3 regions of the Priestia sp. FSL R5-0597 genome follow, and region 1 is predicted to be linked to each of the others. Evidence: riboswitches for the same ligand, from Rfam matches in the RefSeq annotation. Region 1 holds a riboswitch; each other region holds the start of a gene.
What was found. A riboswitch is a leader RNA that binds a small molecule or an ion and turns the genes downstream of it on or off. The one in region 1 is predicted to bind cobalamin.
Positions count from the first base shown of each region.

Region 2: it holds a riboswitch for cobalamin, as region 1 does, so the genes downstream of both, MKX72_RS01670 (HoxN/HupN/NixA family nickel/cobalt transporter) here and MKX72_RS14970 (cobyric acid synthase) in region 1, are expected to answer to the same signal.
Region 3: it holds a riboswitch for cobalamin, as region 1 does, so the genes downstream of both, MKX72_RS09970 (ABC transporter substrate-binding protein) here and MKX72_RS14970 (cobyric acid synthase) in region 1, are expected to answer to the same signal.

Region 1 covers NZ_JBBOUZ010000001.1:2,927,785-2,931,952, reverse strand. The annotation lists gene MKX72_RS14980 (APC family permease) at 1-673, shown strand, start outside; gene MKX72_RS14975 (YdcF family protein) at 732-1,295, opposite strand; cobalamin riboswitch at 1,443-1,622, shown strand; gene MKX72_RS14970 (cobyric acid synthase) at 1,715-3,241, shown strand; gene MKX72_RS14965 (FecCD family ABC transporter permease) at 3,447-4,168, shown strand, end outside.
Region 2 covers NZ_JBBOUZ010000001.1:305,749-309,916, reverse strand. The annotation lists gene MKX72_RS01680 (DoxX family protein) at 163-585, shown strand; gene MKX72_RS01675 (M20 family metallopeptidase) at 653-1,816, opposite strand; gene MKX72_RS01670 (HoxN/HupN/NixA family nickel/cobalt transporter) at 2,048-2,845, opposite strand; cobalamin riboswitch at 2,979-3,161, opposite strand; gene MKX72_RS01665 (organic hydroperoxide resistance protein) at 3,267-3,686, opposite strand; gene MKX72_RS01660 (undecaprenyl-diphosphatase) at 3,839-4,168, opposite strand, start outside.
Region 3 covers NZ_JBBOUZ010000001.1:1,958,754-1,962,921, reverse strand. The annotation lists gene cbiB (adenosylcobinamide-phosphate synthase CbiB) at 1-819, opposite strand, end outside; gene MKX72_RS09975 (adenosylcobinamide amidohydrolase) at 824-1,432, opposite strand; gene MKX72_RS09970 (ABC transporter substrate-binding protein) at 1,521-2,480, opposite strand; cobalamin riboswitch at 2,740-2,872, opposite strand; gene MKX72_RS09965 (thioredoxin family protein) at 2,963-3,277, opposite strand; gene MKX72_RS09960 (YpjP family protein) at 3,466-4,068, opposite strand.

The sequences.
Region 1 (4,168 bases):
TGCTATTTTATCACCAGGCGGTAACGGGAACATCTTCATGAATACAACTTCTCGTTTAGTTTATGCTTGGTCTCGTAATGGAACACTATTTAAACGTTTCTCAAAAGTAGATAAGAAAACAGGAATTCCACGTGCGTCACTATGGCTATCGTTTGGAATGTCCGTATTCTGGACACTGCCATTTCCTTCTTGGGAAGCGCTAGTAAACGTATGTTCAGTAGCACTTATTCTGTCTTATGCGATTGCGCCAATTTCAGCTGCTGCATTCAGAGTAAATGCAAAAGACCTTAAAAAGCCTTTCAAATTAAAAGGCATGAGCGTTATTGCTCCTGTGTCATTTATCTTCTGTTCATACATCGTATATTGGTCAGGATGGACGACAATTTCTTGGCTTCTAGGATCACAGCTTCTAATGGTTGTTATCTACGTAGCATTTAAGAAATACGTACCAACTGACGTTGTAAAATTTGCACAGCAGCTTAAATCTGCTTGGTGGCTAGTTGCTTATTATATTATTATGCTTGTTATCTCTTACCTAGGCTCATTTGGTGGAGGACAAGGTGTGCTAAGCAACCCGCTTGACTTAATTTTAATTGCTCTTGTTTCAATCGGTATTTTCTACTGGGCGAAATACACGGGTTTACCAAAAGCAGTTATCGATACGGATGATTAATAAAAAACACGGCATGAATTCATGCCGTGTTTTTCGTTTGTATAGGGGTGTACTCTATTTATTTATCAAACAGCCACGTTTTTAAGATAGCAGCATACTCACGAAAGTAGGATTGAAGTTTAATTGAATTTGGTGTCTTTGCACCTAAAGGATAAACGTCAAAACCTTGACGCTTGGCAATAATAGAGGCGCGAAATAAATGAAAATCACTGCTAACAAGCACGACTTTTTTGTGTTGAATATCAACTTTCTTTTTAGTGAAAGTGAAATTCTCAAAAGTAGAAGTTGACTGATCCTCTTTTATCATTCGATTCTTTTTAATTCCTTCTTTTCGTAGAAAACGATAGGCTGCTTCTGCTTCAGAAATTTCTTCATCGGATCCTTTTCCACCCGTTACGATAACTTTTGTTTGTTTATGAGTCTTTAAATAAGATAAAGCCGTTTTTGCTCGTTCTTTTAAACTAGGAGACATTTGATCTCCGTCTACTTTCGAACCTAAAATGAGCACATAATCTGCTTTTTGCGGAACAGGCTGATGAGCGGTTTGATACATACAAAAAGACATGATTGCTATGTAAAGAACAAGCAAACTAATAAAGATATAAATGATTTTTTTCTTCAACTACGAGCACCTTCCTAGCTATTTCATAAGATGTTTGGAAAATAATTGTTATTATAGCATACGAGACCAAAATAAGTATAAACACAGTAATATATAATAATAGAAGAAAATCGTTATTGTGAATGGTTATAAAATTCGTTACAATAAAGAATAAATGATTTTAAAAGTGCCTCTAAGGAGGATAATAGGGAAATCGGTGTAAATCCGGTGCAGCCCCCGCTACTGTAAATGTGGATGAACCTGCAAAGACCCACTAGTCAAACTAGGAAGGATGCAGAAGTAAAATGAAGCATAAGCCAGGAGACCTGCTTTTAAAAACCCCTTATTTTTCGGTGGGAGAAATAAGTCAAGACAATGTGTTAATGAGCGCATGACCAAACCTTGACTTTTATAGTTAAGGTTTTTTTATGTGATAGGGAGTGGAAAAAGTGAAAAAAGGAAAACCTCTTATGATTCAAGGAACGCACTCAGACGCTGGAAAAAGCATGATTGCTACAGCGTTTTGCCGTATTTTTAAAGAAGACGGCTATCAAACTGCACCGTTTAAATCGCAAAATATGGCGCTTAATTCATACATTACAATGGATGGAAAAGAAATTGGAAGAGCGCAAGGAATTCAAGCTGAAGCGGCTGGAGTAGAAGCAACAACCAATATGAATCCTATTTTAATTAAACCAACTCGTGATCATGAATCTCAAATTGTCGTTCATGGAAAGCCGCTTCGTAATATGTTTGCTTTTCAGTATCGGCAAGAATTTTTTAATGAAGGTTTGAACGTTATCACGGAGTCTTATAAAGAGCTTGCCAATCATTATGATCGAATTGTGATTGAAGGTGCTGGAAGTCCTGCTGAAGTGAATTTGAACGATCGGGAACTGGTAAATATGCGCGTAGCAAAGATAGCCCAAGCCCCTGTTGTGTTAGTAGGAGACATTGATAAAGGAGGGGTTTTTGCGAGTCTGGTGGGTACTCTTCAATTGCTTCCAGATGAACATAAACCTAGAGTAATTGGAGTGTTAATCAATAAATTCCGAGGGGACTTAGAGCTTTTAAAACCGGGGTTGAAGTGGTTTGAAGAATACACGGGAGTTCCGGTACTAGGAGTGATTCCTTATATGCACGACGTGGAAATTGACGCTGAAGATTCGCTATCACTCAGAAATTACTCAACGCTTGTAAATCCGTTAAAAGAAATCGATATTGCGGTTATCTCGTATCCTCGCATCTCAAATTTTACAGACATTGATCCTCTAAGCTTAGAAGAAGACTGTCATGTGAGACTTGTAACCAAGCCATCACAACTAGGTACGCCTGATTTAATTGTTTTACCAGGAAGCAAAAATACGATTGAAGATGCGCAGTTTTTACAAGAAAGCGGCCTGGCTCTAGCCATTAATCAAGTCTTGAACGCAACAAACGCTCACGTTATTGGCATCTGCGGGGGATATCAAATGTTAGGCGAGACAATTACGGACCCCGATGCAGTAGAGTCCCGGATTGAATCTATTAAAGGGCTGGGTTTGCTTCCAGTGGAAACCGTTATGACAACCAGCAAAAAAACAGAAAGAGTTTCTGGATATGTTCAGTTAGAGAGTGAGAAGGTTTCGATTGAAGGCTATGAAATTCATATGGGAAAGACGGTTTCTAAAAGCATGACGAAAGCCTTTGCGGTGGTAGATGATCAAAAAGAAGGAACGGTTAAAGACAACATCATTGGCACGTATGTTCATGATGTGTTTCATAACGATGCTTTGCGCAGAGCTTTGCTTAATCAAATTCGTAAACTTAAAAAATTGCCGCCTATTACGGATACATTCAACAGTCGCCTGCAAAAAGAGGAGTCTTTTTCAAAAGCAGCAGCATATGTGAGAGAAGCTGTAGATATGGAAAAGCTGTATCATTTAATAGACAACTATAAAAGCCCGGAGCAAACACAAAAAGTGTAGCTTGTAGAGGTTTTCGCTTGTTTTTTCACCGAGAACTTTAGTACGCTATTCTACGTTGCCTAGTTCAACAGTCTAGCACTCGTAACAAATAAAAGATGATTGTTTCCAATACTATGTAGGATGGAAACATGGTTTATGGACAGGAAAATGAATGGTTAATGTAATGTAAAACATCACGCCTCGTTTCCTAGAGGAGCTGAAAGTATTGATTTTTAAACGTATTTTTTTAAACAAAGCATCTATTTTATACATAGTCAGTTTATTTATTGTATGTACTTCGGTGATTATGGGAGTATTTATTGGTACAGTTTCGTTAACCGTAGGAGATACAATCAAAATTATTATTGGCCACCTTACCGGACTATCCTTATATCACGGTCCGGAAAACATGGATTTAATCATTTGGCAAATTCGTTTTCCAAGAGTACTGGTGGCATTTTTAGTAGGAGCTTCGCTTTCAATAGCAGGAGCTGCCTTTCAAGGGCTATTAAGAAACTCTCTTGCAGATCCTTACACGATCGGAGTTTCCTCAGGTGCAACCCTTGGCTCTGTCATGGCAATTTATTTTCACTGGAGTATTTTTGGTTTGTCTATCTTCACGCTGCCTGTAGTCGGCATCGTATCTGGTTTTATTACTCTTCTTTTAGTTTTTGGTATTACGAAACTCGCAAGCGGCAATTTGGCCAATGAAACCATCATCTTAGCGGGGATTATTTTATCATCCTTTATGAGCGCGCTTATTTCATTAATTGTAGCTCTTTCTCCTGAAGAAGATGTAAGGCAGGTTTTATATTGGCTAATGGGAAGCGTATCAATGAGAGGATGGTCGCATATTCAAATTTTAGGGCCGTTCTTTTTAGTCGGTACGATTATGCTGCTGTTACATGTGAAAGAGCTTAACGGCTTAGCATTTGGCGATCAATCCGC
Region 2 (4,168 bases), 2.6 Mb from region 1:
CTGGGGACAAACACCACACTACAATGTGTAGTGTAGTGTTCATAATGTTGTAAAATTATCCAAATAAGAAAGACTTTCTGATTTAATTGCTACATTTCTTTTTTCGGTCTTTCACACTACATAATGTAGTGTTTTTCAAATACACTTAAAGGAGGAAGTAAAGTGAATAAAAACGTCGAAATTGGTTCACTTATTATTCGTTTAGTATTAGGTTTTACATTTTTAGTACACGGCTTTCAAAAATGGCAAGGCGGGATTGAAAATACAGTAGGGTTCTTCGATAGCTTAGGAATCCCTGGTTTCATGGCATATATTGTGGCAACAATTGAACTTGTAGGTGGGGTTCTGATTATCCTTGGTCTAGCAACAAGAGTCGTAGCTGCTTTATTTGTGGCAGTTATGCTTGGCGCTATTTTTACAGCCAAGCTTAAAAGCGGATTCGTTGGCGGGTTTGAGTTTGATATTGCCTTAATTGCCATGTCTGCTCACCTATTTCTTGCAGGAAGCCAGTTCCTTGCTCTTGATAAAGTGGTATTTAAAAAGAAAGAAACTGCTTTTTCTCTTCAAGAAGAAAGCAGTAAATAAAAAAGAAAGCTTATACTCTCCCACTATAAGCTTTCAGGTTAGTCCCGCCGTTTGAGGCGGGCTTTTTTTATATTTGAAGCAGCAAATTCGCAAATAAAGAAGAACGCTCGGACAACGTATCAATTTGAATATGTTCATATTCTGCATGTATTCCTTTTCCGCATGCTCCTAATCCATCCAACGTGGGAATGCCAATGGCCGCTGTAAAATTGCCATCACTTCCGCCTCCAACAGCTGCTTCTTCTAATTTCATACCCAGTTTGGCCGCAATTGACTGAGCGCATTCAAATAACTCTTCCGTTTGTTTAGACTTAACCATTGGAGGACGGTTCATGCCTCCTGTTACTTCAATCTTAATCCCTTTTAAAATGGGCGTTAAATTCAAAATAATATCCGTCATACGTTTTGCTTCTTCTTCTGTAGAAACACGTAAATCCACGTGCGCTTCTGCATATTCCGGCACTACATTTGTACCGCTGCCTCCGGTAAATGTCCCAACGTTCACCGTTGTACCTTTTTCATAATCGGTTAAGCTCTGCAGAAAAATCACTTGGCGCGCTAGCTCTTCAATAGCATTGATTCCTTCTTTGTGGTGATTACCAGCGTGGGCTGCTCGTCCCCACACCTTTACGGTGAAAATCCCCGCTCCTTTGCGCGACGTTTTTAACGCACCTGAACCCGCCACCGCAGGTTCTGCTACTAGCACTGCTTCACTTCTTTGTGCTTCTTCTTCTATATATTTTTTAGAGGAAATTGATCCAATCTCTTCATCTGAATTGCAGAAAAACACAATTTTTTTATCCATTTCTAAGCCGAGCTCTTGAATCGCTTTAATTGCCCATATTGATTGCACAATGCCGCCTTTCATATCTAAAATTCCCGGACCATAAAGCTTGTTTCCTTCTGTTCTTAGACTCAGCCTTCCCTTTTCCCATACCGTGTCAAAGTGACCGATAATTAAAAGCTGCTTCTCTCCTTCTCCAATCGTAAATTTCAAGTGGTTTCCTACTTCTTTTTCTTCTATGATTTCATACCCTACGCCTAAACGCTTCTGAAACAGCTGCGTTAAATACATTCCACACTGATCCACTAACTCTTTACTGTAGGACGGTGATTCTTTTTTCACAAATCCAACTAAATCTTCGAGCATCTCGTGTTCATGTTCTTTTAAATAACTAAATACGCTTTGTTCTACCATTACCTGACTCAAATCAATTCCTCCTCCAAACAACCCCTGCTGCTTGTGCATTCACTGCTTTTATTTATCGTACGTATGAGTATGTTCTACGTTTCACATAACGACCTTAAATTATCCTTAATTATAATGGTTTTCAGACAATTTTCCATCCTTAAAATACAGATAATACTTTAACTTATTCATAACCGACCGAAAATAGCCATAAACTTCAACAAATTTATACAAAAAAGCTTCAATCTTCAACAGATTAAAGCTTTCATTTTATTAATTGACATTTATTTTGATATTTTTCCCTTTTGACTTCACACTTACAAAAACAAACATAGACACTAAAAAAACAAACAAAATAACGCCAACCATTTCAAAGTTTACTTCGGCCCATGGATTAAAGAAAGTGAATGCTAAGTAGAAGGACACCCCGTATGCGAGGATAACAATAACCCAGCCCATCAAGCGGGAAGCAGATTGCCCAAACTTACTCGATTCATTCACCATTTTATGTACAATCAGTGAATCGATTGTATCTGTCAGCATCATACCAAACATAAATACTAGTCCTAATAAAAGCGGCGTATATTTGCCTGCGTTCCCTACAGCTAGAGACCACACGGCCGTTTGACTGACTGTTTCAGCCGCTAGGGCAAACAGCGCTCCTACAAGAATAATTAAAAAAGGATTCGTTGTTCCTTTTGCGATTTTCGGAATAAACTTCCCTTTTAACCCGCTCACCTGAAACTCTTCTTCTTTGTTTTTAGTTCGAAGCAAATGATATGTGTTTAATGTCCCAATCAGAAAGAGAGAGATGATAGATACCCAAGATGCAAAATGATCGAAATATGCTGGAAACGTAAAATTCTTCATCACTACGCCCAGCACCCCGGCCGTGACGGCCACCATTCCTCCATGACCGAGTGAAAACAGCGTTCCGACCCACGGGGCAAAATGGCTGCCCATTCGCCAATTATATCGGGTCTGGCCATCAATAAAAGCTAAGTGATCTGCATCTAATCCGTGCCTGATTCCTAATAAAAAGACAAGTAAAAAAACTGATAAACCTTCCATTTCCTACACTCCTTTTTTTAAAATAAAACGTAAAAAAGCCTCAATTCTATAGAAATTGAGGATGTGTCGGCATATGAAAATAAACAGTAATTGCTCACTGCGTACCTTGATACACCGCCTCTTTCCTAGAAGAGTCAAGTGTACAGAATAGGTAGGTCTCCTGGCTTGAGATCATCATTTTCTACCGCCTTCCCCGTTTTGAGTGACGATAAGATAGAAAACTCCCTGCTTACAGTGGCTGGACCGCTCGAGATTTGCACTCGATTCCCTGTTACCTCTTACGCTATGTAAGAGCACCTAAACTGTGCGAATGATTCATTTTCTTCCTCATTATACTAGTACTCCTTACAAATGAATAGAGAAAATTCAAATAAAAAAGCCCTGCTAAGCTTTACATGCTTAACAGGGCTTTTTAAAGCAATTAAACTACTTCTACCGTTACGTCTACGTTGCCGCTGATTGCTTTTGAATACGGGCAGTATGAGTGGGCTAGGTCTACATATTTTTTAGCTGTTTCTAAATCTAAGCCTTCGATATGAGCTTCAAGCGCTACAGCAATTTTTACTCCTTGATCAGCTTTATCTGGAAGCAGCTGAACCGTAGCTTTTACTTCACTGCTTTTAATTTCTACGTTATGTTTTTTCAACATAAATTCTAACGCACTGTTGAAACAAGCACTGTATCCAGCTGCAAATAGCTGCTCTGGGTTTGTTGCTGTTGTTGCTTCTCCACCAAGCGCTGGAGGTGTTGCAACGTCTAAATTAAAGATATTATCTAAAGAATGAACTTCTCCTGTTCTTCCACCTGTGTTAACGACTGTCGTTTCATATAAAGCTTTCATGTATAAATCTCTCCTCTTTTTTAGTAATTTTATTAAAATTTTTTATTTATCGTTTCTGTAATTTAATTGTACACAATTTAATTTTAAAAAACAAGTGTTAAATACATTAAAAATTTTCCAATAAAAAAAAGCCGCGTATATGCGACTTTTTCTTAATAATATTGAGACTGTTCGTCATAAGCTGATTTTCGAAAAATAGACAAGTTGGTAATAGCCCTCATCAGTTTCGTATTAAATATAACATAATGAATAAACAGCGCCAGCACGCAGCCTAAAACGGCTCCTGTTAACACATCGAATGGATAGTGAACGCCAACCCATACCCGTGAAAATGCAATGAGTGCACCCATGACAACCCACATGCGCCCTGAACGTTTGAAATGCAGCCAAATGGTAAAAGTGATAACTAATGCAGATGTAGCATGATCGCTTGGAAATGAAGAATTCGCGGCGTGATCAATAAGCTGATTCACGTGGTGAGA
Region 3 (4,168 bases), 970 kb from region 1:
ATATGTATTAAGCCCGCCGAGTTGAATACCTAAAAGAGCAGCCACTGCACTTTCCCCGTATCCGCTATTTGGACTTGGATGCTTCTTAGCATCGCGCTTAATCAAACTCGTTACATGCCAAAGAGAATATTGGCTTTTCGCTACATTAACAGCGGTCATCACCACTGCAGTTAACCGACTTGGAATATAGTTTAATACGTCATCGGTTTTTGCACTAAAATAGCCGAACAGAAAGTAGCGGTCATTTTTATACCCAACCATTGAATCGCATGTGTTAATAGCTCGGTAAAAAAAGGCTAGGGCTCCTCCTCCTATAAATGCATAAAAAAGCGGAGCTGTAATACCATCACTTGTATTTTCAGCCACGGTCTCTACCGTCGCTCTGGCAATTTCTCCTTCTGATAAACGATCCGTATCTCGTCCCACAATCATGCTTACTTCATATCTAGCTTTCTCCATATCTCCTAGCTGAAGCGGCTTTTGCACCTTATAAGCAGCTTCGCTTAAGGAACGAGTGGATATAGTAGTCGCAATCATTACGCCCTCTACTAAAACACCTAGTATAAAATGAACTCCGTACAAAGCATGAAGGAATAAAAAAGGAATAACTCCTGCGAGCACCACCATACTTATCACAAGAAGCAATCCTTTGAATCGTTTTCCTGCGCCTTTATTTAATCTGGAATCCATCCAATAAATCCACTTGCCAAACCAGCGAACGGGATGCGGCCAATTTTCTGGGTCACCTATGATTCGGTCAATGAGTAGAGCAATCGTCATGGCTGTCAGGTGTGCAATCATCGCTTGTGCAATACTCATTTCTTCACCTCTTTTCCTTAAGTGCCTGCTCTAAGCTTATTTTTACCAGCTTGGCTACCGCTTGACCTAAAGCGGTCATAGAGCCTGCATATTCATATAATGGTCCTTGCTGAGACGCTGCAACTGAGATACTGTCCGTAGATGTTCCCGTAGCAATCGTCTTTGTAGCTGGATCTATGACACCCAGCTGTGACAGCGTTTTTGTTTTGGCTTCTGTAGCGGCAATAAAAAGCTGTAAAAACGCTGCATCCGTAAGCGTGCCTTCCACGAAAAAAAACATATTAATTGTACCGGGAGAGGAATAAAATGGAACAGCTTCGTCAGCTGTAATATCCACTGCGTTTCCTACTCCAGCCGTTATCACGGAAGCTACTCTTACTCCGTAACCTTCATAACAGTAAACCGCTCTTTCTTTTAACCAAACCGCTGTCATCAACCCTACGATTTGCTCATGGCGCACATTTTCTTTCATCAAATATTGCTCATACTCTAAAGAAGGAGTATCTGAATAATAGTCTTTATGAACAAATCGATTGTAAAAGGTGTCCGTTTCCATGATGCCTGTTCCTAAAACGCCTGAGCTGTATGTTTTATAAGAAGTCTCGGTTTTCATGATTAAAAGCTCAGGCCGTTCTTCAATTTTAAGATGTGAAAAGGGACCAATCCCCTTTTCAATTCGAACTGGAATATGGTCCCTCTTTTTATTTATTGTACACCTCAGGGTATACTGCTTTTGCTAAGTCCTCTAAGCCATCTACAATACGAGGTCCTAAGCGGTTGATTTTGTTTTGATCAACCTTTTCGATGTTCCCCTCTTTTACAGCAGTCATGCTGCTCCAAGCGGGACGCTTCATAATCTCATTTTTGTCTGCATCATACGTTGCGATAATAACGTCAGGGTTTAACTTAACAACTTGCTCTTCAGAAAACTTAACCCAACCCTTTTCACTAGCCGCTACGTTATCAGCACCGATCATAGTAAGCATTTCGTTCATGAACGTACCTTTTCCTGTTGTATAAATCTCAGGAGCTCCCGATACCTCTATCCATACTTTTTTACGATCTTCTTTTGAAATCGTTTTTGCTTTTTTCTCAATTGAAGCTACTTTTTCTTTCATGTCTTTAATTGTTTGATTAGCTTCTTTTGTTTTACCCGTTAATTTACCAATTTGCGTAATAGAATCATAAACCGTATCAAACGTTGTTGAATCTTTTACAACAAATACCGGAATACCCGCACTTTCAATTTGTTTAAATACTTCATCTGAAACGCCCATACTTGAAGCGTGTGCCAGCACTAAATCAGGATTTAAAGCAATAACTTTTTCTGCATTAACGTTCATATCTCCCACCTGCGCTTTTTTCTTTACGCTTTTAGGATAATCATCGTTGCTTGTGACACCGACTAATTCTTTTTCAAGGCCAAGGGCATATACAATCTCCGTATTACTTGGCATTAATGAAACAATTTTCTTAGGCTGTTTTTTCAACGTAATTTCTTTATCACGCGCGTCTTTTACCTTCACTGGAAACGCAGCTTGTGACGTTTGTTCTGTATCTTGCTTCGTTTTTTTATCACTGTTGCTTTGGCTGCCTGCACCGCATGCAGCAAGTACGATGACTAACAGCGCAATAATGGAATACGAAAGCCATTTTTTCATCTAAATACTCCCCCTATATATTGTTCATTGTGAATACGAAACCTCCACGTTAAAGAAAAAGCAAATGATCATGCAAAAAGCAGCGCTATCCCGTTTTTTCCGCTTTGACTATGTATACTGCTCGGCAGCAGCTTCAAAATAAAAAAGCTTTACTTTCAATTGAAAGCAAAGCAGGTAACGTCAAGATAAGCAGGAAAAGAATCCGTTCACTATACTTGATATGTATGTTCATTACCCTGCTTCACCCTTCCTCGAAGGTTTCACAGCTAACAATAAGGCAGGTCTCCTGACTTACGCACAAAGCGCTTACAGTGGCGGGACCGCGCTGGTTTTTCACCAGACTTCCCTTTTCACTCAATCTTTAAATTGAGACCTTATTGCTTTACGATTATTCACTTGTCCTAGTATACCCCACTCATCGAAAAATGGAAATAGCCATTCTCACAAAAAAAGCTGCGAGAATGCTCTCGCAGCTTAGGGAATTAAAGAGTTGCTAAAAATTCACGGACCGCTTCAGGCGTTTTAGCATTTGCACTGTGCAGGTGCGCAATTTTTTCACCGTTTTTATATACAAGAAGAGAAGGAATACCCATTACATTGTTTTCAGCAGAAAGTTCTTCAAACTCATCCTTGTCAATTTTAAACCATGCTTTATCTGTATTTTCGTCAACGATTTCATCAATAAACATATCCAAACGTTTGCAATCAGGACACCACGTTGTCGTAAAAATCCCAACGCTTAGTGTTTCATTCTTAATTTGTTCGCGAAATTGTTTTTCTTCCGTAAATTGTTTCATTGTGTTACCTCCAGCGTCTATTCGTTCCTTCCTACAATTCTATAGTAAGAAGTCTGACTTCATTATAAACGATTTTTTTATCGTTGTGCTAATGTTTCAGCTTATTTAGACCATAACGGTTTTAGACGTAAAAAAATGCTAGCTTAAAAAAGCTAACATTTCGAAATTGTAGAATGTTGTGTCTATTATCAGCTGAACCACTTAGGCGGCATGTTTCGGTTCCAATAAATTTTCCCTAAATCATAATGCTTTTGAAAATTATCTGCGGCCGCATGATAGTGAAAATTAAACCAGTATCCATCTTTTGGAGGATTTTCACGCCGTACATGAAACCGTATTAAGTCCTGACCGGTTTCCCGGTCATATACATGGAAAATCTTTTCACCGTAGCCAGCAGCAGGGTGCTCGCTTATCTCGAGATTCTGAATTGACTGTTCACGTTCAGTGCCAATGTCGGTCAGCACTTCTTCAATTTTAGGTAACACTGCTTGACGAAATTCATCTTCAATGACAGGACCAATTTTTGTTCCGAATTTTTCCACTGACTGTTTTTCAGCTGATTCCATTGCATACGTAACAAATGATGAAACGTCTTCATATTTTGATTCTTCATATGGCAAATGAATATCTTCTATAACAGCTGTGACAGGAGTTGTTTCTCTTACATACCCTGCTTTATGTTGCTTGTCCGCTTTTGCATCATCAACGTATAAATATTCTGGTGGAGTGACAAGCCCAAATGTAAATACTGTAATAAATACAATTAGCATTCTTTTTATCCATCTAGGCATTCGTATCTTTCCTTTCTCATCTTTTCCCATATGGTCTTTTCATATTGTAAAATTCATTATCATAACTCACTAGGTATTGTAACATACTTATTAATTTTTT